3 regions of the Martinezella lusitana genome follow, and region 2 is predicted to be linked to each of the others. Evidence: riboswitches for the same ligand, from Rfam matches in the RefSeq annotation. Region 2 holds a riboswitch; each other region holds the start of a gene.

Evidence for each region. A riboswitch is a leader RNA that binds a small molecule or an ion and turns the genes downstream of it on or off. The one in region 2 is predicted to bind cobalamin.
Region 1: linked by a shared signal. The riboswitch ahead of HB780_RS30000 (aromatic ring-hydroxylating oxygenase subunit alpha) and the one ahead of nrdH (glutaredoxin-like protein NrdH) in region 2 are both predicted to bind cobalamin.
Region 3: linked by a shared signal. The riboswitch ahead of HB780_RS08240 (ABC transporter substrate-binding protein) and the one ahead of nrdH (glutaredoxin-like protein NrdH) in region 2 are both predicted to bind cobalamin.

Annotation. Positions count from the first base shown of each region.
Region 1 covers NZ_CP050308.1:3,370,684-3,380,765, reverse strand. The annotation lists gene HB780_RS30020 (transporter) at 10-1,011, shown strand; gene HB780_RS30015 (BA14K family protein) at 1,082-1,555, opposite strand; gene HB780_RS30010 (glycoside hydrolase family 25 protein) at 1,795-2,796, shown strand; gene HB780_RS30005 (FAD-binding oxidoreductase) at 2,866-3,954, opposite strand; gene HB780_RS30000 (aromatic ring-hydroxylating oxygenase subunit alpha) at 3,958-5,202, opposite strand; cobalamin riboswitch at 5,301-5,502, opposite strand; gene HB780_RS29995 (ACT domain-containing protein) at 5,716-6,129, opposite strand; gene HB780_RS29990 (DUF6656 family protein) at 6,220-6,831, shown strand; gene HB780_RS29985 (L-threonylcarbamoyladenylate synthase) at 6,890-7,864, shown strand; gene HB780_RS29980 (FAD-binding oxidoreductase) at 7,899-9,329, shown strand; gene HB780_RS29975 (DNA translocase FtsK) at 9,591-10,082, opposite strand, start outside.
Region 2 covers NZ_CP050307.1:1,714,258-1,724,339, forward strand. The annotation lists gene HB780_RS10975 (M20 family metallopeptidase) at 1-848, shown strand, start outside; gene HB780_RS10980 (M24 family metallopeptidase) at 855-1,976, shown strand; gene HB780_RS10985 (hypothetical protein) at 2,334-2,552, shown strand; partial or broken gene HB780_RS10990 (ABC transporter permease) at 2,659-4,420, shown strand; gene HB780_RS10995 (ABC transporter ATP-binding protein) at 4,444-5,775, shown strand; gene HB780_RS11000 (sensor histidine kinase) at 5,901-6,965, shown strand; gene HB780_RS11005 (response regulator transcription factor) at 6,968-7,576, shown strand; gene HB780_RS11010 (hypothetical protein) at 7,694-8,041, opposite strand; cobalamin riboswitch at 8,349-8,575, shown strand; gene nrdH (glutaredoxin-like protein NrdH) at 8,824-9,045, shown strand; gene nrdI (class Ib ribonucleoside-diphosphate reductase assembly flavoprotein NrdI) at 9,060-9,473, shown strand; gene nrdE (class 1b ribonucleoside-diphosphate reductase subunit alpha) at 9,515-10,082, shown strand, end outside.
Region 3 covers NZ_CP050307.1:1,122,762-1,132,843, reverse strand. The annotation lists gene hglS (2-oxoadipate dioxygenase/decarboxylase HglS) at 1-812, shown strand, start outside; gene HB780_RS08250 (LysR family transcriptional regulator) at 925-1,818, shown strand; gene HB780_RS08245 (bifunctional sugar phosphate isomerase/epimerase/4-hydroxyphenylpyruvate dioxygenase family protein) at 1,944-3,833, shown strand; cobalamin riboswitch at 4,129-4,362, shown strand; gene HB780_RS08240 (ABC transporter substrate-binding protein) at 4,547-5,578, shown strand; partial or broken gene HB780_RS08235 (FecCD family ABC transporter permease) at 5,575-6,604, shown strand; gene HB780_RS08230 (ABC transporter ATP-binding protein) at 6,601-7,431, shown strand; gene HB780_RS08225 (class I SAM-dependent methyltransferase) at 7,434-8,267, shown strand; gene HB780_RS08220 (aminotransferase-like domain-containing protein) at 8,258-9,586, opposite strand; gene HB780_RS08215 (substrate-binding domain-containing protein) at 9,687-10,082, shown strand, end outside.

The DNA.
Region 1 (10,082 bases), on a different replicon from region 2:
AATCCGGCCATGAATACGATCACCACAACCAACAGGATCCCGGGTTTTGTCTGGGCTTATCGCTTCCGCCCCGGCGCGGGCAACGCCGAACGGCTGTCCGATGACACGCAGCGCGCGGGATTGTTCGATGGTGATGGCTTCGTCTGGCTGCACCTGAACCTTGTCGACGCCCGTGTCGCCGCATTCCTGGAAGATATCCCAGGGCTGGATGAATCCGTACGCACGGCGCTGATCACGCATGAGACTCATGCGACGATCACCGTCGACGAGCAGATGTTGTTCGGGACGCTGGTCGATTTCCAGCGCGAATTCGACCAGGAGACCAGCAATATCGGCTGGCTGCATTTCGTGCTTACCGACCGCATGCTCATCACCACCCGGCTACAGCCGCTGCGTAGTGTCGAGCGCGTCCGCATGGCTGTGGAAAAGAACGCGGCGAAATTCGAAAGCCCGCTTGACCTGTTCGAACTGCTGGTCGTCGAGTTCCAACGCACGCTGATCTCGCTGGTCATCGAGATTACCGAGGAACTGAACCTTATCGAGGATTTCGTCTATGACAACGCGCCGCGCGACGAGCGGCGGCGACTGGCGCCGGTGCGCCGAACAATCGTGCGCCTGCATCGGCATCTGCGCACGGTGCTGACGCTGATGCGGCGGGCGGCGGCGGCCGATGACGAGGAGATGCCGCTTGGCTTCGAGGATGTCGCGGGCCGGCTGACCGGCCGGCTGGAATCAGTCGATCATGACGTCTATGCGCTTCAGGAGCGCGCGCGTCTGCTGCACGAAGAGATCGACTCGAAGCTAGCCTCCGAGATCAACCGCCATCTCTATATCCTGTCGATCATGACGGCTCTCCTGTTGCCGCCGACGCTGGTGACCGGCTTTTTCGGCATGAACACCTCGAGCCTGCCGTTTTCAGGTGGCGGCGCCGGCACGGAATATGCCGTAGCCCTGATCGTCGCTTCCATGCTGCTCGCCTGGTGGCTGCTGAAGCGGGTAAACATTCTCTGACAGGACATCCACCAACAAAAAAACCGCCCGGCGATAGCCGGGCGGTTTGCTTTGATGCACCTTATCCTGCTCAGAAGTAAGGCGAGTAGCACTGTCGGCGCGGGCCGTTATTGGGCTGGAACGTGTTGTCGTAAGACCGGTAGGACCGATAGCGCGCATAGCACCAATCGACATGGCGCGGATTGACGCCCGCAGCCCGCGGCGGGGCGGCGTAGCGCGGCTGGCTGGCGATCGCGCCACCGATGATGGCGCCAGCGCCAAAGGCCGCTAGCGGGAACCAATAGCCATCATGGTAGCGATAGCCGCGACGATAACCGTCATAACCACGATAACCGCCGTGCCAGCCGCGACGATAATAACCGCCCCGATAGCCACCATAACCGTCATGACGCCACTGAACCTGCTCGATGCCGGCAGGCGCGGCCTTGTCCGCCGCAGCAACGGGTGCGGCAGGCATCTGTATTGCGAAGGACGGCGTGAAGCTCGTCAGAGCCACGGCGGCCGAAAGAGCGATAGTCGCAATTCTCGCACGGAAACCAAGCATTTACTTCTCCATTCCTTGGCTTATTTAGTGCTAAAGCAGATAATGCTCCGCGTCGGGGAAAGTTCCCCGAAACAGGGTACGAACTGCCTGCCGCGTCCGATCATTCCAATGGACGCCGCGTCGCATGAGCTTTGCCTTCAATCAGTACCAATTTAAGGTGCTCTGAGCGGGCCTCATCGTAAATTTATAACGATCTCATTCTTAACCAAAGATTAACCAGCAATCCTTACTATTATTTCATGAAAGGATACCGGCAGACTCACCCTCTGATTTGCAGTCTCCTGATGGTCCTGGCACTGCTGGGACTGGCCTCCAGACTTGCGGCGGGTGAAAGCCAGCCCTGGACCGATCCTCAAAACGCCCTCATCGTCGACGCCTACGAGCTGAACACCATCGATTGGGAACAGCTCTTGCAGGACAAACGCATCTCCGGCTTCATCTCCAAGGCTTCCGATGGCCTACCCGAGAGCTTCAGCTGCACCGGCGATCATGCCGGCGACACGTTTGCGCACTGCAAGACCATGTGGCGCAAATATGCGGTCAGCCGCGAACTCTATCAGACACGGCGGATGCTGGCGAAAATGAGCGGGTTGCTGTGGGGCGCCTATCATCTCGGACGTCCCGGCAATCCGGTCGATCAGGCCAATCATTTTCTCGACTATGCCGATCCGAAACCGGACGAGCTGATGGTGCTCGATATCGAGGGCCTTGATGTCTTGCGGTATATGTCGCTCTCCGACGCGCAGGTCTTCGTCGGCCATATCAAGGTAAGAACCGGACGCTATCCGATCCTCTACACCAACCACAATACCGCTCAATACATCGCCGACCATCGCCAGGACTACCCGATCCTGTCGCGGCTGCCGCTATGGTATGCGCGATACAAATCCGACGTGAAGGGCGCTTTCCCGCTTGGCAATTGGGACACATACGCCCTCTGGCAGTTCGCCTCGTCCGACAATTGTTCGGAAAAGAGCTGTCCTTATCGGGTGCCGGGGACGCTCACAGATATCGACGTCAATGTCGTGCCGATGACGAAGATGCAGCTTGCCGGGATCTGGCCGCAGGGCGATCTTCTGCCCGCCAAGCCGATGCCAGCGCCCGACATGATCGCCAAGGCGCCGAGCTGTGTCGAGCCGCTGCAGACACTCGTGTCAATGATGGTCGACCCGGTCGTCACCGCCTCGACCCAGCAAAAGACACCGGTCGAGATCAACGAACTGAACTACCAGGACTTCTAGAGCGGTTCAGCGCTCTACCCAGTTTTTTTACGCAATTCCGGACGGCAACCGCTACGCACTGGAATTACTTTAGGCTTCGATCTGCACATCCGTCTTCGGACGCGAACAGCAGGCGAGGATATAGCCCTCCTCGATCTCGTCGTCGAGAATACCACCATTGTGGCTCATCTCGACCTCACCCGAGAGCTTCATTACCCGGCAGGTGCCGCAGAGGCCTGACTCGCAGGCCGCACCTATGCGCACGCCCGCGCCGCGCGCGGCTTGCAGGATCGTCTGGCCGGGCGCGCAGGGGACGTCCTTGCCGGCCATGGTGAAGCTGATCGAAGTCGCTGCTTCCGTCGGCGCGTCATCGCTGACTTCAGCCAGCGGCGATGCCGCCTGCGCCGGCTGGAAGCTTTCCTGATGATAGCGCGTCATGTCGAAGCCGTGCGCCACCAGCATGGAACGGACGGCATCCATGAAGACTTCCGGGCCGCAGCAGAAGATCGTGCGGTCCATGAAATCAGGCGCCAACAGCCCGATCTTCGCCTTGTCGATGCGGCCCTTCAGCCCCGACCAGAGATCGGTGCGGCCACAGCCTTCGACAATGAAGCCGAGGTCGAGGTTCGGCATGAAGCGGGCAAGATATTCCAGCTCCGAGCGGAAGATGATGTCGGCGGGGCTGCGCGAGCAATTGATGAAGGTGATGTCGGATAACGGCGCGGTATCCGACATGTAGCGCGTCATCGCCATCATTGGCGTGACGCCCGAGCCGGCGGACACGAAGAGATATTTTTCGCCCGGATGACGGATATGGCTGAAGTCGCCGAGAGGACCGAAAGCCTTGACGCGCATGCCCGGCTTCAGGTTATCGAACATCCAGCGCGTGCCGATGCTGTCCTTCTGCGCCTTGACCGTGATGGCGACGGAAAGGGGCCGCGACGGGGTCGAGGACAGCGTGTAGGTGCGCATGACCGGCTCCGCAGCCGCCGGCAGCTCCAGAGTGACGAACTGGCCCGGCAGATAGCGGAACCAGTTGTCCTTGTCGGAGCGGAAGGTGAAGGTCATCACATCGGGTGCTTCCGGCGTTGCCGAAAGGCATTCGAGCAGATGCTGCCTGTCGGTCCAGGGCTTCATCTGGTCCAAGTGCTGATGGCGGAGGGAAACGGTCATGTTCATAACTCAGGCGACCGCCGACAGCTTGGCCTGATCGCCCTGCAGCCGGTTGATCATGAAATTCGCGTACCATTCGACGAACTGCATCACGCCGCCTTCATCTTCCGGCGAATAGGGGCCGGGCTGGTAGGCGGGGGAGCGGATGCCGAAGGCATTTTCCTCGACGATCCGGCGGTCCTGATCGTTGGTCTCGGTCCAGACGTGGGTGAGTTCGTCGATATGATAGTCGACCCCTTCGACCGCGTCCTTGTTGACGAGCCACTTGGTCGTGACCTGCGTTTGCTCGGGACCGAGCGGCAGCACGCGGAAGGTGATCGCATGGTCGGCGAGCACATGATTCCACGTCGACGGATAGTGGAAGAGCAACAAAGTGCCGATATGGCTTTCCAGCACATCTTTGGAGAGCGGCCGCTGCACGGCGCGCGCGCCCGACATGGTGTAGCTCTCGGCATCCTGGATGAGCGGCATGCGTGCGGCGCGGAACTGGCCGGACGGCGACATGCGGAATTCGCTTGGAAGATCCGACGCCTCACACTTCGCCCAGTGCGCCGAAATCACCGGATCGTCCTTGGCGCCCTGCACGCCGGTCGCGCTCGGTGCTTCCGGATAGGTGCGGCAGAGCTCGGGATGGTTGGCCGCGCAATGATAGCATTCGCGATTGTTTTCCCACACGAGCTTCCAGTTGCCCTTCTCGATGATCGTGCTTTCGAAGGCGACCTTGGTCTCGCCGAGGCGGTGGCGGACGAGATAGGGCTCGACCATGGCGCGGAACGGCGCGAAGTCCGGCGCCTGTTCTGCAAGGCAGATGAAGACATAGCCGCCAACGCTTTCGCAATGGACCGGCTTCAGCGAAAACTCGCTCTTGTTGAAATCCTCCGGCATATGGCGGGCAAAGAGCAGGCTCCCGTCAAGCTCGTAGGTCCACTGATGATAGGGGCAGACCAGCTTTGCCGAAGAACCGCGCTCGGAGGAACAGACGCGCGAGCCGCGATGGCGACAGCTATTGTGGAAGGCGCGGATCACCTGATCGCGGCCGCGAACGATGACGACCGGATAATCGCCGATCTGGACCGTGAAATAATTGCCGGCACGAGGCACTTCGCAATCATGGCCGATGAACAGCCAGTCGCGATAGTAGATCGTCTCCATGTCGAGCTTGAAATAATCCGGATCGGTGTAGAAGGGCTGCTCCAGGCTGAAGCCCTCGCGGCGGTTCTTCAATTGCCGCAAAACGTTGGTGCTAATATCCATTTGCCTATCCTCGCGCAGTACCGGTGAGCAGGCAGAGGACATGCGTGGCCGCTTGAGAACGACCCAAAGCAATGTCCCGACCACCCGCCGCGGTCAGTAAACCATATCTCCCCAAGGCTGGTTTCCGGGCTCTGGAGCGGTTCTCTAGAGAACCCCATGGCACCTTCCCAGGCTGTCTCAGCCCAGTGGTTTTATTCGCCATGCTTCACTCCACCACCGTTGCGGGGGCAGCGCCGGATTTCGACCGGCTTCCCAATTCTCCGCCCCCTAGCGGGCGGCACCTTGAGATTGATGTCATCATAATCCTCGCCCCGCCCGCCGCTCTGCTGCAATGCGACATCGGCTTCGAAATTGACGACAGACGAAAGAAGATTTTCGGAGAGACCGCTCAGCCGTAATATCGGAAGATAATTCAAATCGTTATGCTCCCGCAGCCAGCATCATTTTCCGCTTGAGCCGCTCTGCATCTGCGCCGCTTTGTCTTGATTGCGACAGGCTCGTCACTGGGCGGCTTCAACGCGGGAGCTGCGCTGCCGAAAGCGCCTGTAGTGCAGCCATTGCACGCCCGGCATCGGCCACCGGCACGAAGATATGATCATGATAATAGCCGGCAACGACATTGGCGCTGATCCCCTCGTTTCCCAGCGCCGTCGCAAGCGCAGCCGTGAGACCCACGGCTCCCAGCGAGGAGTGGATTTCGAGAGTGATCATCCGCATCGCAGGCTCGGCCGGAAGCCCCGCTTGTCGGGCCGCCTCGACCGGCAAGATCAGCGTCACACCCTCTCTCTCCTGAAACAGTCCAACCGGATTCAGGTGGATGTAATCCGCCAGCGACGAGGCGGGCACGCTACAATAGACGAACTCGCCCTCGACGAGATCAGGCTTCATGCCGACAAGCAGCAACTTGAGATCGGTGATGCCGGACATGGTTCTGATCCTCCTCAGCGATCCATCAGCAAGCCCGGCTCAAGCTAGATGATCTATCCTTCGCTATCCAGACCTCCATGGCGAGCCGGCATGGCAAAGCTCAGATATTTCGATGCCAAGAAACCCGCCGACCCGGAGCCGACGCTGCCGGCACCCGGGTATACGGAATTCCTGCGCACCGGCCGCATCAATCGAGACAAGACGCATTGGCTCGCTGAGGAGCGACGCTACCTCACCTTCGAGGAAGTGGCCGAACGCACGGCTAGCAAGCTCAGAAGCGCCGGCGAGACGACCCATGACCGCCTCAACAGCTTTCACCAGTCGATCCGCTTTCCAAAACTGATCTTCCATCACACGCTCAGGGATACGCCGCATCTCGGCTATTGCCACGTCACTGCTGCGCGGACACAATTCGCGCAGTATGAGCAAGTGAGCTGGGCCTTCTACATCGCCAATTTCTTCGCCCGCCTCGGCCAGAACGATAATTTCTTCGAAGACATCAGCCTGAAATATTCGCGGATGTATTTCGCCGTCGCCATAAGGCCGGATGAGGATGCCTCGAAGAAGAAGCTGACGATCAATCGCGAGGTGCGCGGCAACGGCGTGCTTTTCCACACCCATGATCCACAGATCGCCATCCGCAATGTGCTTCTGCTCGGCGCACGCAACGAACAGCTCCGTGACATCATTCGCCAGCTTTGATCATTGATCCCCAAACTCGAAAAGCATAAGAACGGCCTGAACGACAATCGGTCAGGTCATGGCGCGACATATAGACATTCTCCAGCATCCAGAGGCGGCAATAGCGGCGGCGACGGCCACCCTTGCCGAGGGGTTGCCGATCGGGCTACCGACCGAGACTGTTTACGGGCTTGCCGCCGATGCCACCAATCCCGCCGCCATCACCCGCATCTACGAGACCAAGGGCCGGCCGCGCTTCAATCCGCTGATCTGCCACATGAGCGACCTCGCCATGGCCGAACGCTACGCGATCTTCGATCCCGTCTCGCGAAAGCTGGCGGAAGCCTTCTGGCCCGGTCCGCTGACGCTGGTGCTGCCGCTGCGCCCAGAGAGCGACATTCACCCGCTGGCGACCGCCGGGCTCGATACGGTCGGCATCCGCGTGCCGCAGGGCTTTGCCGGCGAGCTGATCCGCGCCTTCGGACGGCCGCTTGCCGCTCCCAGCGCCAATACATCCGGCAAGATCAGCGCCACCAACGCCGATCATGTCCATGACGATCTCGGCGAGCGGATTTCGCTGATCCTCGATGCCGGGGCTTCGGTCGTCGGCGTCGAGTCGACCATCGTCAAGGTGGAGAACGGCGAGATGCGCCTGCTCAGGCCCGGCGGGCTGGCGGCAGACGAAATCGAGCGGGTCGCGGGCCAGCCTCTGAAGCGCAAGAACGGCGCGTCAGCGACCATCGAAGCGCCGGGGATGCTGGCCTCGCATTATGCGCCGGGTGCCGCGGTGCGGCTCGATGCGACCGCCGTTTCCGCCGGCGAAGCGCTGATCCGCTTTGGCAGGCCCGATATTGCCGGCATCGAGACGGCGGCTGTCGTGCTCGACCTCAGCCCATCCGGCGATCTTACCGAGGCCGCCGCCAATCTCTTCGACTTCATGAAGCGCGCCGATGCCAGCGGTGCTGCGACCATTGCCTTTTCCAGCATTCCCGACGAGGGCCTCGGCGAGGCCATCAACGACCGGCTGCAACGCGCAGCCGCGCCGAGAGAGTAAATCCGATCACACGCAATTCGGCAAAGGATACGCCATGAGCAGCGCCGCCCCTTCCTCCGCCCTTCTCGATCGCTTCGCCGCCATCGTCGGTGAAAAGCACGCGTTGAGGGAGGCTGCGGATATTGCCCCGCATCTGATCGAGAACCGCGGGCTCTATCACGGCGCATCACCGATGCTGCTCAAGCCCGGCTCCGTGGAAGAAGTCTCCGCGATCCTGAAGCTTGCCAGCGAGACCGGTACGGCGATCGTGCCGCAGACCGGCAATACCGGCCTTGTCGGCGGCCAGACGCCACGCGAGGGCGGCTCCGACATCCTCCTATCGCTGGAACGGATGAACCGTATCCGCGACATCGATCCGGTCGGCAACACCATGGTCGTCGATGGCGGTTGCATTCTGGCCGACGTGCATAAGGCCGCAGCCGAGCATGGCCGCATGTTTCCGCTGTCGCTCGGCTCGGAAGGCTCGTGCCGCATCGCCGGCAACCTTTCCACCAATGCCGGCGGCACCGCCGTTCTCGCCTATGGCAACATGCGCCAGCTTTGCCTCGGGCTCGAAGTCGTGCTGCCAACCGGCGAAATCTGGAATGGGCTGCGCCGCCTGAAGAAGGATAATACCGGCTATGACCTGCGCGATCTCTTCATCGGCGCCGAGGGTACGCTCGGCGTCATCACCGGCGCGGTGCTAAAACTCTTCCCGCAACCACTTGGTCATCAGGTGGCCTTTGCCGGGATACAGTCGGTCGACGATGCGCTGACCCTGTTCAAGAACGCATCCGGCCTCTGCGGCACAGCGCTGACCGGCTTCGAACTGATGCCGCGCATCGGCGTCGAGTTCACCGTGCGCAACATCCCCGGCGTGCGCGATCCCCTGGAAACGGCTCATCCCTGGTACGTGCTGATCGACGTTTCCACTTCGGATTCGGCCGAGACCGCCGAGCGGATGATGACGACACTGCTGGAAGAGGGCTATGAGGCCGGCTTGATCCAGGACGCGACCATCGGCAGCTCCGAGGCACAGCAGAAGGCGCTATGGCACATGCGCGAGAGCATGTCGGACGCGCAGAAGCCCGAGGGCGGCTCGATCAAGCACGATGTTTCCGTGCCGGTCGCGCTGATCCCGCAATTCATGGCTGAAGCAGAGGCGGCGGTAATGGCGGCCCTGCCCGGCGCCCGCATCTGCGCCTTCGGCCATATGGGTGACGGCAATATTCACTACAATATCTCCCAGCCCGTCGGCGCCGACAAAGAAGAGTTCATCGGCCGCTGGCACGACATGAACGAGATCGTTCACGGGCTGGTGCTGAAGCATAACGGCTCCATCTCCGCAGAGCACGGCATCGGACAGTTGAAGCGCGACGAACTGGCCTCGATCCGCTCGGATATCGAGATGGACCTGATGCGCAGGATCAAGACGGCGTTTGATCCGGCGGGGGTCATGAATCCGGGGAAAGTTTTGAGGGTCTGAGGTTAGCTCCGTATCTGCCGAACCTCTGGTACCCCCCTCTGTCACTTCGTGACATCTCCCCCACAAGGGTGGAGATCGTTGGGAGTATGTCGCGCCGCCTAACCAGGTAATTATGCTTCGGTCTCTGCGGATACGATGTTTGCTTGAGGCGAGTCCGCCGCAGGTTACCAATCTCCCCCCTTGTGGGGGAGATGTCACGCTAGTGACAGAGGGGGTGAACACTCTCCGCAACTGCTGCGGCCAATGCGCCCCCCTACTGGATCAATCAAAATCCTCATTGCTCGGCTGTGCTGCCTGCGCCCCACCATTCCGGTTTCCCGAAATGATCTCGCGCTTGCCGACGTGGTTTGCCGGGCCGACAAGGCCGTCTTTTTCCATGCGTTCGACGAGCGAGGCGGCGCGGTTGTAGCCGATGCCGAGGCGGCGCTGGATGTAGGAGGTGGAGCACTTCTTGTCACGCATGACGACCTTGATCGCCTGTTCGTAGAGGTCGTCACCATCCTCAGAGGCGATGGCGCCCTTGTCGAAGACTGCGGTGTCTTCTTCGTCGTCTTCCTCATCTTCATCGGCGGTGACCGTGTCGAGATATTCCGGACGGCCTTGCGTCTTCAGATGCGCGACGACCTTTTCGACCTCTTCATCCGACACGAAGGGGCCGTGGACGCGGGAGATGCGGCCGCCGCCAGCCATGTGCAGCATGTCGCCCTGGCCGAGGAGCTGTTCGGCGCCCTGCTCTCCGAGGATGGTGCGGCT
Region 2 (10,082 bases):
CCGTCAAGACGTTGCTGGACGCCGGCGTGAAACTCAAGGGCGATATCATCCTGACCTATGTGGTCGGTGAATTGCAGGGTGGCGTCGGCACGCTCGCGGCCATCCGCAGCGGCATCAAGGCCGACTATTTCATCAATAGCGAGCCGAGCGACCTTGCAGCCGTGACCATGCACGCGGCAGCACTGAGCTTCGTCATCGAGCTTACCGGCGACACCCGCCATCTCTCCAAGCGCGAGCAATCCGTCGATGCCATCGCCGCCGCCTGCGACATCATCCCGCGCATCAATGCCATGACCTTCAGCGGCGCGAAAAGCGACGTGCATCGCTCGATCAATCGCGGCCATGTCGGCGTCGTCCATGGTGCTCTCGGGCGCGATCTCGAGGAATGGCGTCCGCCGCAGGTCTCCGACTTCGTGCGCATCCGGGGCTCGGCCCGTTACGCGCCCGGCCAGACGCAGGAAGGCGTCCTCGCCGATCTCGCCGGCGAACTCGTCGAGCTCGAAAAGCGTTTTCCGGGGCTGAAGGCCAAGCTGGTTCCCGAGATGATCGAGGGCCGTCCGCTGATGCCGCCTTTCGAGGTATCGCCAACCTCGCGCATCGTCACATCGATCAATGCAGCCTACGAGGCAGTGCGCGGCGAGAAGCAGCCGACCGGTGCGATCACGCCGACCCGCTTTTACGGGACCGATGCCGGGCATCTCTATCACGAACTCGGCATGGAAGGCATCGTCTGTGGCCCGGGCGGGCGCTACAACACCATGCCGGACGAGCGCGTCGACATCGTCGACTATCTCGACATGATCCGCGTCTACATGCTCACCATTCTCGACATCTGCGAGATCGCCTGAGGTCGCATGTTTCCTCGTGACGAATATGACTGGCGGATTGCAAAGGCACATGCCGCCATGGACGCCGCCGCCGTCGATCTCCTTCTGATCGACAGCGGCGAGCTGCTGGCGTGGCTGACGGGCTATACCGTCTCCGAAACCATGTACCGTGCCGCCCTGCTTCCACGCCACGGACAGCCGTGGTTCGTCCTACGCGAACTCGACGAAGCGCCTTGCCGGGAAAAGACCTGGATCACCGATGTCATCGGCTTTGCCGATATCGATGATCCCCATCAGGTCGTGGCGGACAGCATCTGCTCCCACGGCTTCACTGACGCCCGCATCGGCGCTGATATCAATGCCTATAGCTTCAGTGCCCATACAGCCGCGCGGCTCAAGGCATGCCTGCCGCGGGCGGAATTCATCGCCCTTCCCGGCATCAGCGACAGCCTGCGCTGGATCAAATCACCGCGTGAAATCGCGGTTCTGGCGGATGCGTCTGCTATCGCCGACAAGGCCATGCGGGCCATCGCCGAGACAATCCGCCCGGGCATGTCGAGCCGCGATGCGGCAGCCATCGCAGCCGCGACCTTCCTGCGGGAGGGCGCCGATACGGGCGAGACCGGACCGATCGTCAAGGCGAGCGGCAGTCACGAGTTTCTCCATGGCGCGCTCAAGAATGAACTGCTGAGCGAAGGAGACATACTGCACGTCGAGCTGATCCCGCGCATCGGCGGCTACGGCGCACGTCTGATGCGGCCGATCATTATCGGCGAGCCCGCGTCGCGGCTTCGCGATGCGGCGTCCCGCATCGTCACGCTGCAGGATGAGCAGATTGCGGCCATGAAGCCCGGGGTGATGGCACGGGATGTGGACGCCATCGTCCGCAATAGCCTCGTCGCGGAGGGCTGGCGGCCCATCTATAACAACGTCACGGCCTATACGCTTGGCCTCTATACGCGTACGCCACGTACGAGCGACTTTTCCCGCGTGTTCCTGCCGACAGAGAACTGGCCGCTGGAGGACGGAATGGTCTTCCATGTCTATGCCAGCGCCTGCGGCCTTGGTTTCAGCGAAACAGTCGTGGTGACCTCTGACGGCAGCAAAAGGCTGACATCGACTGCCCGGCAGCTCTTAATCTCCGGCTAACCGCCCGATCGCGGCAGCGGCTCTTGCCCCCCGATTGGCCTGATCATCGGGGTAAACATCATCCACCTATACCAAGGTATAATCGCGGTGCACCAACGCCTGATTGACCGTTTATCCCCTCCATGACATCACGGCCATGCCCCACAACACAGTGCGCGGGGTTACCGAAACAACAGATCAAGAAGCCAATGGACAGCTACCCTAGTCGCTGTCCGGTTGCGGCATCAGGCCGTGGCCGGATGGTCATCGCAACAACCTGGACTGCCACCGGCACAATCGGCCGGGCGAGCGTCGGTCGGGCCTAGCCTGTCCGGTTTGCCGCCCGGACCCGCCGTCGGCGGACCGAGGAGGTGAACCATGAACAACATCGTTCTTTTTCGCGGACGCACGTCCGTATCCAAATTTCCAGTTATCCGGGCGCTGCCCGCCAATTCCGGTTCGCCGCGCCCGGTCCTTGTCGCCGTCTGGCATACCAATCCCCTGAGCGGAAAGCTGGAGTGCTTCTGGACAACGCAAGCCCAGTTACCTGTCGAAGAGGATGGTAGTCGACACATCGACAACCATCGGACGGCTTAACGGTCTCCTCCCTCCGTTCGACTGACGCCGCACCGGCGATTGCAGCTTTTATCACGTCGCGCGGGCATATCGCCGACACTCTCTCATTCTTCCATGAGGTCATCACATGGTCTTTCTTTCCAATGATCGCCGGGGGCATAGCGCCGTTGCCGAGCTGGCACGGACCCGCATCCTGCCGAACGGCTACGATCTCGTCGCCTTCGCCTTCGTCGCGGCGCTGGCCGTGCTCGCTGTGCATGGAGCAGCCGAAATGCGGGCGCCGCTGGACGGGTTGGCAAACGCTCCCATCTCGCTCGATCCCCGCGCGGCTGCCGGAATATGCCCTGCGCACGACGCTACGGATGTTCGCCGCAATCGGGGCCTCGCTGATCTTCACCTTCGTTTTCGCAACGCTGGCCGCCAAAAGCCGGCGGGCGGAGATGATCATCATCCCCGCCCTCGATATCCTGCAATCCGTGCCGGTTCTCGGCTTTCTCACCTTCACCGTCACCTTCTTCATGGGGATCTTCCCGGGAAGCCAGCTTGGCGCCGAATGTGCGTCGGTCTTCGCGATCTTCACCAGTCAGGCCTGGAACATGGCCTTTTCCTTCTATCAGTCGCTGCGAACAGTGCCACGCGATCTCGACGAAGTGAGCCGTGGTTTCGGCCTCTCTGCCTGGCAACGGTTCTGGCGGCTGGAGGCACCTTTTTCGGCGCCCGGGCTGATCTGGAACACGATGATGTCGATGTCCGGCGGCTGGTTCTTCGTTGTCGCCTCGGAGGCAATCACCGTCGGCAATGCCACGGTGCAGCTTCCGGGCCTCGGTTCCTGGCTTGCGGTTGCCATCGACAAGCAGGATTTTGCAGCGGTGAGCTGGGCAGTCCTCGCCATGGGCGTCGTCATCGTCCTCTACGACCAGCTCCTGTTCCGACCGATCGTCGCCTGGGCAGACAAGTTCCGCTTCGAGCAGACCGCCGGGCAGGAAAAGCCCCGCTCATGGGTCTATTCCCTGATCCAGCGCACGCGCCTGCTGAAATTCCTGATGGGACCGCTCGCCTGGGTATGGGGCAGGCTGATGCTCGTTCGCTTGCCAGCCATGGCCCGCAAGGCGCCGGTCGCCAAGCGCGACAATGCTATGGCCACACGCTTGTTCGATTATGCCTGGTTCGCCTTGATCACGGGTGTCGGCATCTGGGGCATCTGGACCGCCGTTGCCTATGTGAGCCAGACACTGACGTGGGGTGACGCATGGGAAGCCTTCCAGGGTGGTCTCGTCACTCTCTTGCGCGTGCTCGTGCTGATCGCGGTGGCAAGCGTGATCTGGGTGCCGATCGGTGTCTGGATCGGGCTCCGGCCGGCCGTCGCCGAGCGTGTCCAGCCCGTGGCGCAGTTCCTGGCGGCCTTTCCCGCCAACGTGCTGTTTCCCTTCGCAGTCGTTGCAATCGTCGCCACCGGAGCAAGCCCCGGCATCTGGCTATCGCCGCTGATGGTACTCGGCACGCAATGGTACATCCTCTTCAATGTCATCGCCGGGGCAAGCGCCTTTCCGACTGACCTGAAGGAAGTTGCCTCGGTCTACCAGCTCCGGTCATGGACCTGGTGGCGCCGTGCCATCCTACCGGGGATCTTTCCCTACTACGTCACCGGAGCGCTCACTGCATCGGGCGGCTCATGGAATGCCAGCATCGTCGCAGAAGTGGTGAGCTGGGGTCACACCAAGCTCGAAGCCTTCGGCCTCGGCTCCTACATCGCTAAGGCCACGGAGGCCGGCGACTACCCGCGCGTCATCCTCGGCATTGCGGTCATGTCGCTCTTCGTCACCCTTTTGAACCGAACTCTGTGGCGACCGCTCTACGTCTTCGCCGAACGCCGCCTGCGTCTCAACTAACCATTCCAGTCGGAGTAACACTCATGGAAAACATCATACTCACGAAGACGGCAGGAATTGCCGAAAACACCCCGCTGGTATCCGCCAAGCAGGTCTGCCAGATCTACGACAAGGGCGCATCCGGCTCGCTGGTCGTGCTGGACAATGTCGATCTGGAGCTTCGTTCCGCCGAAATCGTCGGACTGCTTGGGCGCTCCGGTTCCGGCAAGTCGACACTGCTGCGGGCGATCGCTGGCCTAATCCAGCCGAGCAAGGGTGAAGTCACTTTCGAAGGCAAGCCAGTGACCGGTCCGAACTCGGGCGTATCGGTCGTCTTTCAGAGTTTTGCACTCTTCCCCTGGCTATCCGTCCTGCAGAATGTCGAATTGGGCCTCGAGGCCCAGGGCATAGCACCGGGCGAGCGGCGCAAGCGTGCACTTGCCGCCATCGACCTTATCGGTCTCGACGGCTTCGAAAGCGCCTATCCGAAGGAGCTGTCGGGCGGCATGCGCCAGCGCGTTGGCCTTGCACGCGCCCTCGTCGTTCGCCCGAAGGTCCTTTTGATGGACGAGCCTTTCTCGGCGCTCGACGTGCTGACGGCGGAGACGCTGCGCACAGATCTTCTCGATCTGTGGTGCGAAGGCCGGATGCCAATCGAATCCATCCTGATGGTGACGCATAATATCGAAGAGGCCGTGCTGATGTGCGACCGCATCCTGATCTTCGGGTCGAACCCCGGTCGTGTCATCGCCGAAATTCGCGTCGACCTGCCGCAGCCGCGCAACCGTCTCGACCCCACCTTCCGGATGCTGGTCGAAGACATCTATGCAAGGATGACCGCGAAGACCGGCACCACGGCGCGCGATGGGCTCTTCCCGGGCACGGGCATCGCCATGGCCCTGCCGCGGGTATCGACCAACCTGCTGTCCGGCCTGATAGAAACGGTGGCAGCCGAGCCTTACCGGGGACAGGCGGATCTGCCGCCGCTTGCCACGCATCTCCATCTCGACATCGACGATCTCTTCCCGGTCGCCGAAACGCTGCAACTGTTGCGTTTTGCCGATCTGGAAGGCGGCGACATCCGGCTGACGGCTCCGGGCCTGCGCTTCTTCGATAGCGACGTCGACGAACGCAAGCGCCTGTTCGAGCAGCATCTCGCCACCTATGTGCCGCTCGCCGCCCATATCCGCCGTGTCCTCGACGAGCGGCCGACGCATCGCGCGCCGGCCCGACGTTTTCGCGACGAGCTCGAGGATTACATGTCGGAGGACTATGCCGATACCACGCTGAAAGCCGTGACGAACTGGGCTCGTTATGCCGAATATTTCGCTTACGACGAGAATGCTGACCTGTTCACACTCGAAAACCCGAGTTAAGGACCATGCTTGATCATCGCCGACCATTGGCCCACCTCAATGGTCGGCATTGCTCATGGCTTTCCGATCGTGCACCCTGCCGTCGCATGTGCGGCGGCGGATTCGTGTAGGAAGGGTAAGGCGATATGAGGCGCGAGGTCCTGCGATACCTGGTCGAGGCGCCCTTGCTGTGGCTGGGCCTTGCGCTGCTCGCCACCCTGATCTTCGTTGCCGACACGGTGACCAATCTGGAGATCGCCTTTGCGGTGCTCTATGTCTCGGTGATCCTCATCTCCGTGCGCTCCGGCCGGCCCGGGGCCGTCATGATCGTGGGGATCGCCTGTGCCGTCCTCACCATAGCGAGCTACTTTCTGACACGGCACGGAGATTCCCAATCCGGCATGGTGAACGGGGCCATAAGCCTGCTTGCCATCGGCGCGACTACCTATCTGGCGATCAGGATCGAGGCGACCGAGGCAAGAGCTAGACAGGCGCAATCCGAACTCGCGCGGATGTCGCGCATCATGACGATGGGCGAACTCAGCACCTCTATCGCCCATGAAGTCAGCCAGCCGATCACCGCAATCGTGGCCAATGGCAATGCGGCACTCCGCTGGCTGTCGGCAGCACCGCCCGAGCAGGAGGAGGCACGGCGCGCGCTCGACAGGATCGTCAAGGATGCCGGCCGCGCCGGCGAGGTGATTGGCCGCGTCCGCAGTCTGGTTGCGCGAACGGCGCCATCGCGCGACAGGATCGACATTGTTGAAGCGGTCACCGAAGCGCTGGCGCTCGTGCGTGGTGAGATCCGCGAAAACCATATCCTGCTGCGCACCGAACTCGCCAATGATCTACCATCAGTGACAGGCGACCGGGTTCAACTGCAGCAGGTGATCCTGAACTTCGTCATCAATGCCATCGAAGCAATGGCGGGCGTCGATGTGGAGAAGCGCGAGCTGCTGGTCAGCGCCGCCGCCGATGGCAGAAAGATAACGGTCAGCGTGCGCGACACAGGCACGGGCGTGCCGCCTGCCGCTTCCGAGAGGATGTTCGAAACCTTCTTCACGACCAAGACAACAGGAATGGGAATGGGGCTGGCGATCAGCCGGTCGATCGTCGAGGCGCATGGCGGCACGGTCTATACAGCGCCCAACTTCCCGCATGGCGCGGTGTTCGGCTTCATCCTGCCGTCGGTTGCCGGAACGAGAGGATGATCATGCCGGAGCAAAAACCGACCATCTATGTCATCGATGACGATCCGTCCGTCCGGGATGGGCTGGACAGCCTCCTGCGCTCGGTCGGCTACGACGTCAGCAGCTTCGCATCGCCACGGGACTTCCTCAACCATCGACGATCCGATGGCCCCTCCTGCCTTGTCCTCGACGTCAGGATGCCGGATGCAAGTGGCCTGGATTTCCAGGACGAATTGGCAAGGACCGGCAATCCCCTGCCCATCATATTCCTGACCGGCCATGGCGACGTGCCGATGTCGGTCAGGGCGATGAAGGCCGGCGCGGTGGAGTTTCTGCTCAAGCCCTTTCGGGAGCAGGATCTCCTCGACGCCATTCGGCAAGCTTTGGAAAAAGATCGCGTCCGACTTCGCCAGGACGCTGCGACGACCGATCTGCGGGAGCGGTTTGCGACGCTGACAACGCGCGAGCGTGAGGTGATGGCGCTTGTCGCCCTCGGACGCCTCAACAAGCAGATCGCAGCCGAACTCGGCCTGAGCGAAATCACCGTGAAGGTTCATCGCGGCCAGGCGATGCGCAAGATGCAGGCTGGCTCCGTCGCCGACCTCATCAGAATGGCCGATACGCTCGGATAGCCCGCAATGCCGGGGACATCAATCAGTTCAACGTCGTCAAGGCACGATCGAAATCGTGCCTTGACGCTATGCTTTAGCCCGCCGGCTACATTGGTCACGGCGGATGATGCGTGAGCCTTAATTGAGGGCCGGGCAGCCACGTCGATTGGCAAAAACCATACGGTCGGGGCCACCATCATTCCAGCCACGGACGACAATGCGTCGCCCGTTGTTTTCGACCGAATCAATGCGTCGGAAACCTTCCTGGCGGGCGGCGTCCATGAGTTCGCGCCGGCCGCAGCCCCCGCGGTCACGGTCTCTCCGTGGGCCGTCCCAGTTCTGATCCTGCCGGCGATCCCACCTTGGCGGCTGCCTGTATCCGTCGTCATCACCGAAATTCTGCGCCATGGCGGCAGACGGCATCAATTGCGTTGCGGCCAGGCCGGCCAATGCAAGAAAAGAAACTCGTGCAAAACGTCCAAACATCCTTCGCTCCTCACTTTTATATCGATGGCATGATTCGGTGATATTGCATTTTACATGAACGCTATCCGAACAGGCCGTTCATACAATCCCAACGTGATCGCCCCCAAGGCATCGCTTCCACGATGCAGCGCCTCCCCGAGCATAAAACTAGGGTTGCCAGCAGTGAAGGCAAGCACGGGAGCGTGGCCCACCGGGAGAAGCAACGGAATGAAATGAAACAACGTCTCCCCCAAGGGCGGCTTTGCTCTATCCCCACGAAACGTGACGGCGCGCCATCATATCGATTGACGAAATTCCAACCTCGTCTACCATATGTAGTGTTCGAGGTTCTTCCGATTCGCAAGGGTTGGGGGCTAAGACGGGAATACGGTGCGCGACCGCCCATAATGGGCGCCGCAATTCCGGAGCTGCCCCCGCAACTGTAAGCGGCGAGCATCTATCCACCGAAAGCCACTGAAGCATGATGTTTCGGGAAGGTGAGGATTGATGCAACGACCCGCAAGCCAGGAGACCTGCCTCAAACAAAACGTCCACGGGCGGGGTGTCCGGAAGGTCGCGATGTACAGCGGAATGACTCCGTTCGTGCACGCTTCCCCGAGGTCCTGCGATCAGTCAACTTCGGGGTGAAGTCCATGTCGAATTTTTCAAACCAGTCCCTGCGCGAGTAGCCGCACATCCACGTCCGAATCCGGGCGTGTGCTGACCCATCTTCATTTTCTTCGAACGGGCATCGGCGGATGTCTGGACGATATCGTGTGACTTTCAAAGATACGAGGACAATCATGAGCATCACCGTCTACAGCAAGCCCGCCTGCGTCCAATGCACAGCAACAACACGAGCACTCGACCGCCACGGCATCGCATACCGGGTCGTCGATGTTTCCACCGACAATGCCGCTTTCGAACTGGTGCAGGGCCTCGGCTACCGCAAGGTCCCGGTGGTCGTCGCCGGCGAACAGCATTGGGCGGGCTTCCGGCCCGACATGATCAGCGCGCTTGCCTGATGAGACAGCCATCGATGGGGCAGATCGTCTATTTTTCCAGCCGGTCCGAGAACACCCATCGCTTCATCGGCAAGCTTGGCCTGGACGCCGTGCGAATACCGGTTCGTCAGGATGAGCTTTTCCGTGTCCACCAGCCCTTCGTCCTCGTGGTGCCGACCTATAGCGGCGACAGCGGCAAGGGCGCGGTTCCAAAACAGGTGATCCGTTTCCTGAACGAGACGGAGAACCGATCGAACATCCGAGGCGTGATCGCCGCGGGCAACAGCAACTTCGGAGCGACCTTCGGGATCGCCGGCGACATCATCTCCGCCAAATGCCAGGTGCCGTATCTTTACAGGTTCGAGCTGATCGGCACGGAAGAGGACGTCGCCAATGTCAGAGATGGATTGGAACGATTTTGGACACGCTCACGCTCGAACGCCCGGTAAAGGCCACCGAAACGCAACTCGACTATCATGCGCTGAACGCCATGCTGAACCTTTACGACGAGGGTGGCAAAATCCAGCTCGACAAGGACCGGCTGGCGGCAAAGCAGTACTTTCTCCAGCGCGTCAACCAGAACACCGTCTTCTTTCATAACCTCAGGGAGAAGCTCGATTATCTCGTGACCGAGGGCTATTACGAGCGCGAGGTTCTCGACCAATATTCCTTCAACTTCGTGCGCGACCTCTTCGATCACGCCTATGCGAAGAAATTCCGGTTCCCGACATTTCTCGGAGCCTTCAAATATTACACCAGCTATACGCTGAAGACCTTCGACGGGAAGCGCTACCTCGAGCGCTATGAAGACCGCATCTGCATGGTCGCGCTGACCCTGGCGCAAGGCAATGAATCGCTGGCGAAAGACATGGTCGACGAAATCATTGCCGGCCGCTTCCAGCCGGCAACCCCGACCTTCCTCAATGCCGGCAAGAAGCAGCGCGGCGAACTGGTCTCCTGCTTCCTGATGCGCGTCGAGGACAACATGGAGTCCATCGGACGCTCGATCAATTCGGCGCTTCAGCTCTCCAAGCGCGGCGGCGGCGTCGCGCTGTCAC
Region 3 (10,082 bases), 590 kb from region 2:
ATGTCAGCCCCGAGCTTTATCATCGCCTGCACGATGCTCACCGCCTGATCGCCGACGTCGTCTCCTTCAAGGGGCCGCATATCAATCACCTGACGCCACGCACGCTTGACATCGATCGCGTCCAGGCCCGCATGCCGGCGCATGGCATCGTGCCGAAGGCGGTGGTCGAGGGGCCGCCGACCCGCGAATGCCCGATCCTGTTGCGCCAGACCTCGTTCAAGGCTCTCGAAGAGCCGGTGTCTTTTCGCGCGGAGGATGGTTCCTGGCAGGCCGGTTCGCACACTGCCCGCTTCGGCGAGATCGAGCAGCGCGGCATCGCGCTGACCCCCAAGGGCCGCGCGCTCTATGACGCGCTCCTCACCGATTCCCGTGGGATCGTTCGGCCGGCTGCCGATGGTTCGAATGTCAGGGAATATGAGGCGGCACTCGCCAAGGCCTTCGAGAGATTCCCGGACAATTGGGTGGAGATCCGCGCCCAAGAGCTCGGCTATTTCAGCTATTCGCTGACGGAAAAGGGTCGTGAGGCAGGCGGCCGGACGGGTAATGGTCTTGAACGCTGGATCGCCGATGGTTTGGTACAGTTCGATCCTATCGTCTACGAGGACTTCCTGCCGGTGAGTGCGGCGGGTATCTTCCAGTCGAATCTCGGTGACGACGCGCAACATGAATTTGCCGCCAGCCCCAATCAGCTGCATTTCGAGGCGGATCTCGGGGCGAGCGTGCTCAATGAATTCGATCACTATGCCGGTATCGAACAGGCCTCGATCGAAGCATGCCGCCGGGTGCTGAATTGGACGGAGGCTGCGGAATAGGGGAAAGCGGCATCGCGGAGCTGTTAGAGCTGCGCGAAACCATTGATTTAACGGAATGCCCATAGGATCGTGCCGGAAATCTCAGTGTCTGACTCGGGAGAAGACCGCGACGATGTTGACGCTCCGCCAGATCGAAGTGATCCGCGCGATCATGATTACCGGCACCATTGCCGGTGCGGCCAACCTGCTTGGTGTCTCTGCTCCCGGCATCAGCCGGTCGATGAAATACACTGAGGATTCGCTGAATGTGCGCCTCTTCAACCGCAGCCATGGGCGCTATGTGCCGACGCCCGAGGCGCGGCATATTTTCGGTCTTCTCGACACCGTCTACCGCCAAGTTGAGGATCTCCAGTTCGCGGTCGAACGGCTCGGCAAGGGAGGCAACCGGCTTCTCAGCGTCGGCTCGGTTCCGAGCATCGCCAATGTCATGGTGCCGAAATCGATTGCCGGTATTCGGCATCGTTATCCGGAGCTCGATGTCGACATCAATATCCTGAGGATGGAGGAGGCCATCGACTATCTCCTTGTCGGGCGAGGCGAGGTGGTGGCGATCAGCTCGTTCATCGAGCATGCGATCGTCCATTTTGCGCCGCTGGCGACCGGACGGCTGCTCTGTGTCGTGCCGGAAAATAGCGAGCTGGCCAAGAAGGAGAGCATTTCTCCCGAGGAGATCGTCAAGCATACGCTGATCGGGATAGATCCGAACGATCCGTATGGGCGCGTGATGACTGAAATTTTCCGACGCCGTGACTTGAACTACAAGATGAAGATCAAGGCTCGGTTCGGCACGACTGTTTGCGCGCTCGTGGCGGAGGAATTGGGCATTGCCATCATCGATCAGTTCACGGTCGCTGGCGGTAGCGTGCGCGGAGTCAAATGCCTTGAGATCGAGGCCGATACCACCTTTCGGACCTATGCCGCATACCGCAACGATGTCGTACTTTCCGTCTTTGCAGAAGAGTTCATCGAACTGCTGCGCACGGAGATGGCGGCGGCTGAAAATTAACATCAAGTTATGTATGTCATATATTTTGGTATTTGCAGTTATCATTGACATCGACCAATGATTGTCGACGACCGGCACGAGGCGTGCGGTATCCGCATCCAGCTCGACACGGAGGTTTGACCACAATGAAGACGTCGATTGCGACTGTATCGATCAGTGGGGAATTGCCGGAGAAGCTTGAAGCGATCGCGCGGGCGGGTTTCGACGGGGTGGAAATCTTCGAGAACGATTTCCTGGCCTTCGACGGCAGTCCGGCCGATGTCGGGCGTATGGTGCGGGACCACGGGGTGGAGATCACGCTCTTCCAGCCGTTCCGCGATTTTGAGGGCATGCCGGAGCCGCTTCGGTCTCGGACCTTCGACCGGGCGGAACGTAAGTTCGATGTCATGCAGGAACTCGGCACCGATCTTGTGCTGGTCTGCTCCAATGTCTCTCCGGCCTCGCTCGGCGGCATCGACCGGGCGGCGGCCGATTTTCATGAGCTCGGTGAGCGCGCCGCCAAACGCGGCCTGAAGGTCGGTTATGAGGCGCTGGCCTGGGGCCGGCACATCAACGACCACCGCGACGCCTGGGAGATCGTGCGCCGGGCCGATCATCCGAACATTGGCCTGATCCTCGATAGCTTTCACACACTGTCGCGCAAGATCGACATCAACTCGATCCGTTCCATTCCGAAGGACAAGATCTTCATCGTTCAGCTTGCGGATGCGCCGCTCATCGACATGGACCTGCTTTATTGGAGCCGGCATTTCCGCAATATGCCGGGCGAGGGCGATCTGCCGGTGACGGCCTTTGCGACGGCTGTCGCCGAGACCGGCTATGACGGTTATTTCTCGCTGGAGATCTTCAACGACCAGTTTCGTGGCGGCTCGTCGCGGGCGATCGCCGCAGATGGTCATCGATCCCTCATCTATCTCGGCGACCAGGCGCGCCGCAACCCCAACGCCGGCGGTCTCACCGTTGCCTCCATGCCTGATCGGGTTTCCGTCAAAGGTGTTGGTTTCGTGGAGTTTTCCGCCGACGAGGAGGACGCGGACGATCTCATCGGCATTCTGCGCACGCTGGGTTTCCGCAAGGTTGCCATGCACCGGACGAAAACGGTGAGCCTCTTTCAACAGGGTGATATCCGGATTCTCGTCAATACCGACGATGGGGGTTTTGCCAATTCCTCCTTCGCCGTGCACGGCACTTTGGCCTATGCGGTGGCACTTGTTGTTGATGACGCGGAAGCAGCTTTGGCGCGTGCCAGGGCGCTCGATGCGGAGCCGTTCAGCCAGCCAGTCGCAGAGGGCGAACTCGACGTACCGGCGATCCGTGGGGTTGGCGGCGGTCTCATCTATTTCCTCGACGATAAGACCGATCTCGGGCATTTTTCCGAGATCGACTTCATTCCCTTTGACGACAAAGCCGCAGTCCAGCCCGCTGGGCTACGCACCGTCGACCATATTGCCCAGACAGTCGCCTATGAGGAAATGCTGACCTGGTTGCTGTTCTATACGTCGATCTTCGAGACACGGAAGACGCCGATGGTCGATATCATCGATCCGGCAGGTGTCGTGCGCAGTCAGGTGGTGGAGAATGACGCTGGCACGCTGCGGATCACGCTGAACGGCGCGGAGAACCGCCGCACGCTCGCCGGTCACTTCATCGCGGAAAAGTTCGGCTCCGGCGTGCAGCACCTTGCCTTCCAGACCGACGACATATTCAAGACCGCCGAGGCGCTGAGGAAGAACGGTTTTCAGCCTCTGCCCATTTCGCCAAATTATTACGACGACGTCGAAGCTCGCTTTGGTCTCGATCCGGAACTGACCGAGCGGCTGAAGGCAGAGAACATTCTGTACGACTGTGACGAGCAAGGTGAATTCTTTCAGCTCTATAGCGGCACCTTCGGAGAGGGCTTCTTCTTCGAGATCGTTCAGCGCGGTGGTTACCGAGGGTATGGCGCCCCAAATGCCATCTTCCGCATCGCCGCACTCAAGAAGCATCTCCGGCCGGAAGGCCTGCCAAGAGAATGAATGTGATCCGTAGCCGGATTATAGTTTCCGTGCGGAGCCTTCAGCCGGCCGTCAGGCATGGCACTGCTTGATATGGCACTGCTTAATAGTGCTGGTATCTGCTAATAATTCCCAGCGTTTCACAGATTGGATCGTGCGAACTGGACAGGCGTCAGAAAGTTTGATAGCAAACGTAACGTTATTACATTACTAACTGGATCTGCCATGATAGTGAGATCGACGACGGTCGGAGGCTTTGCCGCGAGGGGTATTTTCAAGTGGGCGTCTTCACGGCTTGACGCAACCACGGACCTTGGCATAACTGGACGCGACGGTTCCCCGACGATGACTCCGAGGGGATTAATAGGGAACACGGTGCGGACGACCCAAAAGGGACCAAGACCGTGGCTGCCCCCGCAACTGTAAGCGGATTACCGTCCATCCTCGTGGCACCGAAAGGTGCCGTGCCACTGCGCCAATCGGGCGCGGGAAGGCAGATGGACGACTGATATCCGTGAGCCAGGAGACCTGCCGTCGAAGATCTATCCATTGTCACGGGCGGGGATGCCCGAAACAGGAGCAGGACATGACTATCCTTTACGCTTCGCAGCGCCTTGGTGCGCTGCCTTCCCCGAATTTTGACGATCATTCGACTGTTCGGAATGCCTGTTGGGCATTCTGACCTTCACCACCGCCCTTTCCGGGCGGCGTTCACATCACTTCGGGGAATTATGATGAAGACCATTTTCAAGCGGCCATTGCGCGCTGCCCTGTGCGCTATGTCCTTGATCGCAGCCAGCCTGCCCGGGCAGGCGGGGGCGGCGGAAACCAGCTACCCTCTCACGCTCCAGAACTGCGGCCGGCAGATCACCATCCAGAAAGCGCCGTCGCGCACGGTCTCTATCGGACAGAGCACGACTGAAATCCTCTATCGTCTGGGCCTTGCCGACAAGGTGGTCGGCACCGCGCTCTGGGTCGGGCCGGTCCTCAAGGGCTATGAAGACATCAATGCCAAGATCGAACGCCTTGCCGACAACGATCCAAGTTTCGAAAGCGTCGTCGGAAAGAAGCCGGATATCGTCACGGTTCAGTTCCAGTGGCAGGTAGGCCCCGAAGGCGTGGTCGCTAAGCCGGAACAGTTCGAGGAGCTGGGCATCCCTGTCTATACCTCGCCGTCCGATTGCGTCGGCAAGGAAAACTCCGGCTCCAGCGATGGCGTCCGTCATCAGGTCTTCACCATGGATCTCGTCTATCAGGAAATCCGTGATCTCGCGAAGATCTACAATGTGCAGGACAAAGGCGAGGAAGTGGTCGCGGATCTCAAACAGCGCGAAGCGGCAGCCCGCGCCAAGGTCGCTTCCGCACAGGGCAAGCTTTCCGCAGTCTTCTGGTTTTCCAGTGCCAAGGACGCCGATCCCTATGTGGCGGGCCGCAATGGTGCACCGGGCTACATCATGTCGGCGCTCGGCATCAAGAATATCATCGAGACCGATGATGAATGGCCGACCGTCGGCTGGGAGACCATTGCCAAGGCCAATCCAAGCATGATCGTCGCGGCTGCGATGGAGCGTCGCCGCTATCCGCTGGATAGCGCGGAGGCCAAGCGTAAATTCCTGGAAAAGGATCCTGTTGCAAGCCTGATGCCCGCCGTTAAAAGCGGCCATGTCTTCGAGATGGATGCGCAGGCGATGAACCCGACCATCCGTACGATCGAAGGCATTGAGGCGCTTGCTGACGCCATCGCTGCAGCTGGCCTGACGCAGTGAACCACGCCCTTTCATCGATCGGTCGAACGGGTACAATCGCCTTGGCGCTCGCCGTTCTCGTTGCCGCGCTCTGGTTGGGCGCGGCGATCGGCGAGACCTCGATCCCGTTTGAAACTGTCGCCAAGACCGTCGCCAATCGGCTTTGGGGTGCCGGATATCCGCTCGAGCCGATCGATGAGGGCATCGTGTGGAGCTATCGGCTGAGCCGCGCGGTCGTTGGAGCGTCTTGCGGGGCAGCACTCGCCCTGTCCGGCGTTGTGCTGCAATCGCTTCTGCGCAATCCGCTGGCCGATCCCTATATTCTCGGCATTTCCGCTGGCGCCTCCACCGGCGCCGTCGGTGTCGCGATCCTCGGTCTGGGCGCGGGCGTCCTGACGATGCCGATGGGGGCTTTCCTCGGCGCGCTCGTCGCCTTCGCGCTCGTTGCCTTGCTGGCCGTCAGGGCGGGAAGGGGGGACGGCCGCGATCATTCTTGCCGGAGTCGTGGGCTCGCAGCTCTTCAACGCGCTCACCTCCTTCATCGTCACCAAGGCAGCGACGGCCGAACAGGCGCGCGGCATCATGTTCTGGCTGCTTGGCAATCTCTCCGGCGTGCGTTGGCCGGATGCCTGGCTGGCAATTCCGGCCGCGTTGTTCGGGCTCGTCATTTGCCTCTGGCATGCGCGGTCGCTCGATGCCTTTACCTTCGGTGCGGAATCGGCGGCCTCGCTCGGAATTTCGGTGCGCCGCACCTATCTCGTGCTCGTCGGCACATCCGCCATGATGACCGCCGTGATGGTGTCGATCGTCGGCTCCATCGGCTTCGTCGGCCTGGTCATTCCGCATGCTGCGCGGATGCTGGTAGGCGTCCGCCACGGTGTACTTCTGCCGGCAGCAGCCCTGATCGGTGCCATCTTCATGATCGCGGCCGACATCCTGTCGCGCACCCTGATCCACGGCCAGGTCCTGCCGATCGGGGTGATCACCGCTCTTGTCGGCGCGCCCGCTTTCGCCTTGATTTTGAGCCAGAAAAGGGCGCGCGCATGACCCTGTCGGCAAGGAATGTTTCGTGGAATGCCGGTGGGCAAGCTATCGTTCGGGACATATCGCTGGATGTCCGCACAGGCGAGTTTCTTGGGATCATCGGGCCGAACGGTTCGGGCAAGACCAGCCTGATGATGATGCTCTCCGGTATCCGCAAGCCAAAGACCGGGGAGATTTTTGTGGACGGCACGCCGATCCGCGCTCTCGGTCGGCGCGAACTCTCCCGGCGTCTGGCCCTGGTGGAACAACAGGCCGAGACCGGCGAGCGGATCACGGCCAGACAGGCCGTTGAACTCGGCCGCACGCCCTATCTGGGCGCGCTATCGCCCTGGTCGGCGACGGATGACGCGATCGTCGAGGCCGCCCTTGCCAATGTCGACATGCTCCATCTTTCCGGCCGGCTGTGGCACACGCTTTCGGGCGGCGAGCGCCAACGGCTGCATATCGGCCGTGCGCTTGCGCAGCAGCCGAAAATCCTGCTTCTTGATGAGCCAACGAACCATCTCGACATCGGACACCAGATCGGCTTGCTGGATCTCGTGCGCCGTCAGGATCTGACCGTGGTCGCGGCCCTGCATGATCTCAATCACGCCGCCATGTTCTGCGATCGCCTTGCTGTCATGAACAGTGGACGGTTGGTGGCACTCGGGACGCCGCGTGAGGTGCTGACGGGCGAATGCATCCGCGATGTGTTCGGCGTGGATGTCGAGGTGGAGCACGATAGCGACGGCGGTTGCTTCATCCGCTATCGGGCGACAGCGGTTCCGTGCGGGCCATTGCGGATCATCGATGACGCTGAGCTCAAAGGAATCAAGGCCAAGGCGTCGTAAACATGCAGGGCCGTAATTATCATCTCAAGGAAGATATCCGCGAATACTGGTCGGAGCGGTCGAAAACCTTCGATCTTGCTTTCGGCCATCGCATTCCCCCTGGGCCGGAACTGACTGCCTGGGCTGCGGCGGTTGAACGTGGCCTTGGCAGCAAACCGCTGAAGGTGCTGGAGCTTGCTTGCGGCACCGGCGAGGTGACCAACGTGCTGCTTTCTCTCGGACATCAGGTGACGGCGCTTGATTTCTCCGAAGCGATGCTTGCGGTTGCTCGCCATAAACATGCCACGCGGGAAGGTGTGCGCTTCATCCTAGCTGATGCGGAGCAGACTATGGAGCCGGATGGTCGCTATGATGCGGTCGTCTGCCGCCATCTCGTCTGGACGCTGACGACGCCGGATCAGGCATTGGCGGACTGGTATCGCGTTTTGAAGCCGGGCGGAAAACTGCTGATCTTCGACGGTGATTGGGCAAAACCCACGTCTATCGGAAAGCTCGCCTCTTTCGCCATCGGCTTGATCGACCGCGTGGCCGGGATCGATCCGCATTACGATGGTGCGATGAGCGACCGGCATCAGAGCATCATGGGACGGCTGCCGTTTGGCGCCGGCCTCACCGTGGAAAGGCTTGCGCCACTGATCGAAGCCGCAGGTTTCGAGAGTATAGAGATCGGCTCCCATCAGTCGATCGCCGCTGCCCAGCGGCAGACCGCCGATCTGAGGAACCGGTTGCGGACCCTGCTTTATCGGCGTTTCGTTCTTTGTTGCAAGCGGCCTCATGAAGTATCCGATGTGCAAAATAGCGATGCTAAGCGCACTGATAAATTGCCTCAGTCATAAACAGCGGACAGCGCAATCGAGTTTGCAACCTCCTCGCAGCGGTCTGTGAGGGTGGCGGTCGCGACCCGCAGATGATTGCTCGGCAGGTTGGAGAATTTCGCGCCGGGATGAACGGCAATGCCGCGCGCAGCCAAGGTTACCATTGCGAAGGGTTCGGAGGAGACGGGAATCCAGGCGCAAAGACCGTGTCCATGCACCGCATCGATGCCCTTGTCCCGGAGCGCGTCGATGAGATTGTCGCGTCGGGTCTGATAGATGGCGCGTGCGTGCTGCAGCGTATCCTGCGTTGCCTCGTCACGTAGCAGCCAGGCGGTCGCGGCTTGCAGGATGCGGCTCGTCCAGCCGGCGCTGAAGCTTCGGTAGGACTGGATCTGCTCGACGATTGCCCGCGAGCTTGAGAGTACGGCGAGACGCAAATCCGGCCCATGCGTCTTCGAAAACGAGAATATGTGGATTACCCGTTCGGGAAAACGGTGCCCGAGCGAATGGCGCGGTGCGGCGGAGATGTCGCCCATGCCGTCATCCTCGACGATCAGCGTATCGGTGTCTCTGAGGATGTTCTCCAGAGCGTCCATGCGCTGCCGGCTGACGGTCTGACCGGTGACTGAATGCAGGCGCGGCTGGAAGATGAAGGCTACAGGCCGATGTTCCATCGCCGCTTGTAATGATGAAGGCAGGGGCCCCTCGGCATCGCATTGTACCGGGATGATGCGCGCGCCGCGATCTTCGAAAATGTCCAGAAGGCGCATGCCTGTCGGGTCTTCGATCGCGACCGTTTCTCCCGGCGCGATCAGAGCGTGCGCCAGCGTATAGACGGCGTTGTAGCCGCCATTCGTCGCGAGAAACGCCTCAGGCTCATAGGGCCAGGTCTTGCGCATCGCCGCTTCCAGCTCCGGCAGGATGCGGTTGCGCTCATAGCTGTTGAGGTTTTCCGCCGAGGCGCCGTAGGCCATTGCCTCCGCCAGCTTCGGGAGCAGCCTGACGTCCGGTACGGCAGCGGTGAGGTCGAGGACATCCTCGCCGTAATGTCCGTTGCTTGCCAGTCGTGCTGGTTTGGCAACGAAGCGATCGCCGCTGACCCAGGTGCCGTTGCGACCCCGTCCGCTGATGATCTTCTGGCGCCTGAGTTCGCTCCAGGCTTCCGAGATGGTGGCGGGGCTGATGCCGAGCGCGAAGGCGAGATCGCGGATGGGTGGCAGCTTCGTGCCGACCGGCAGGGCGCCTGCTCGGATCAAGGCACTGGTTCCAATGGCGATTCCCCGAATGGTTCTGTCGCTCAATTTTTCGGCAAACCAGCCTGCGGTTTTGTCTTCGCTCATTTTCGCGCCATATTTAATGTTCAATAACGTAATAACATTTGATCAGCTTAATTTGAACATTTATTCACTTCGAAAACAAGATTTCAGCGAGTGAATGTCCATGCCTCTGACTCTCCGCCTTGCCCTTCGTGACTGGGACTACATGACGCCGCTCGTCCTCGGCGACGTCTCCTCTCCAAAGCTCGACATCAAGGTGGACAGGATCGGTACCCTGGTTTCGCACGTCGGAAAGAGCGATGCCTATGATGCGGCGGAAATGTCGTTCAGCCGCTATACGCAGCTTTGCATCGATGGCGACGAGAGCGTCGTGGGTATTCCGAATTTCATCATGCGCGGCTTTCGCCACCGTTGTGTCATCACGACCAAGGACAGCCCGATCACCGAGCTGGGTCATCTGGCGGGCAAGCGTATCGGCGTTACCGGCTGGCGCGATTCCGGTAATACCTGGACCCGGGCAGCACTTCGCCGCGAGGGCGTCGGTGTCGAGGATGCGATG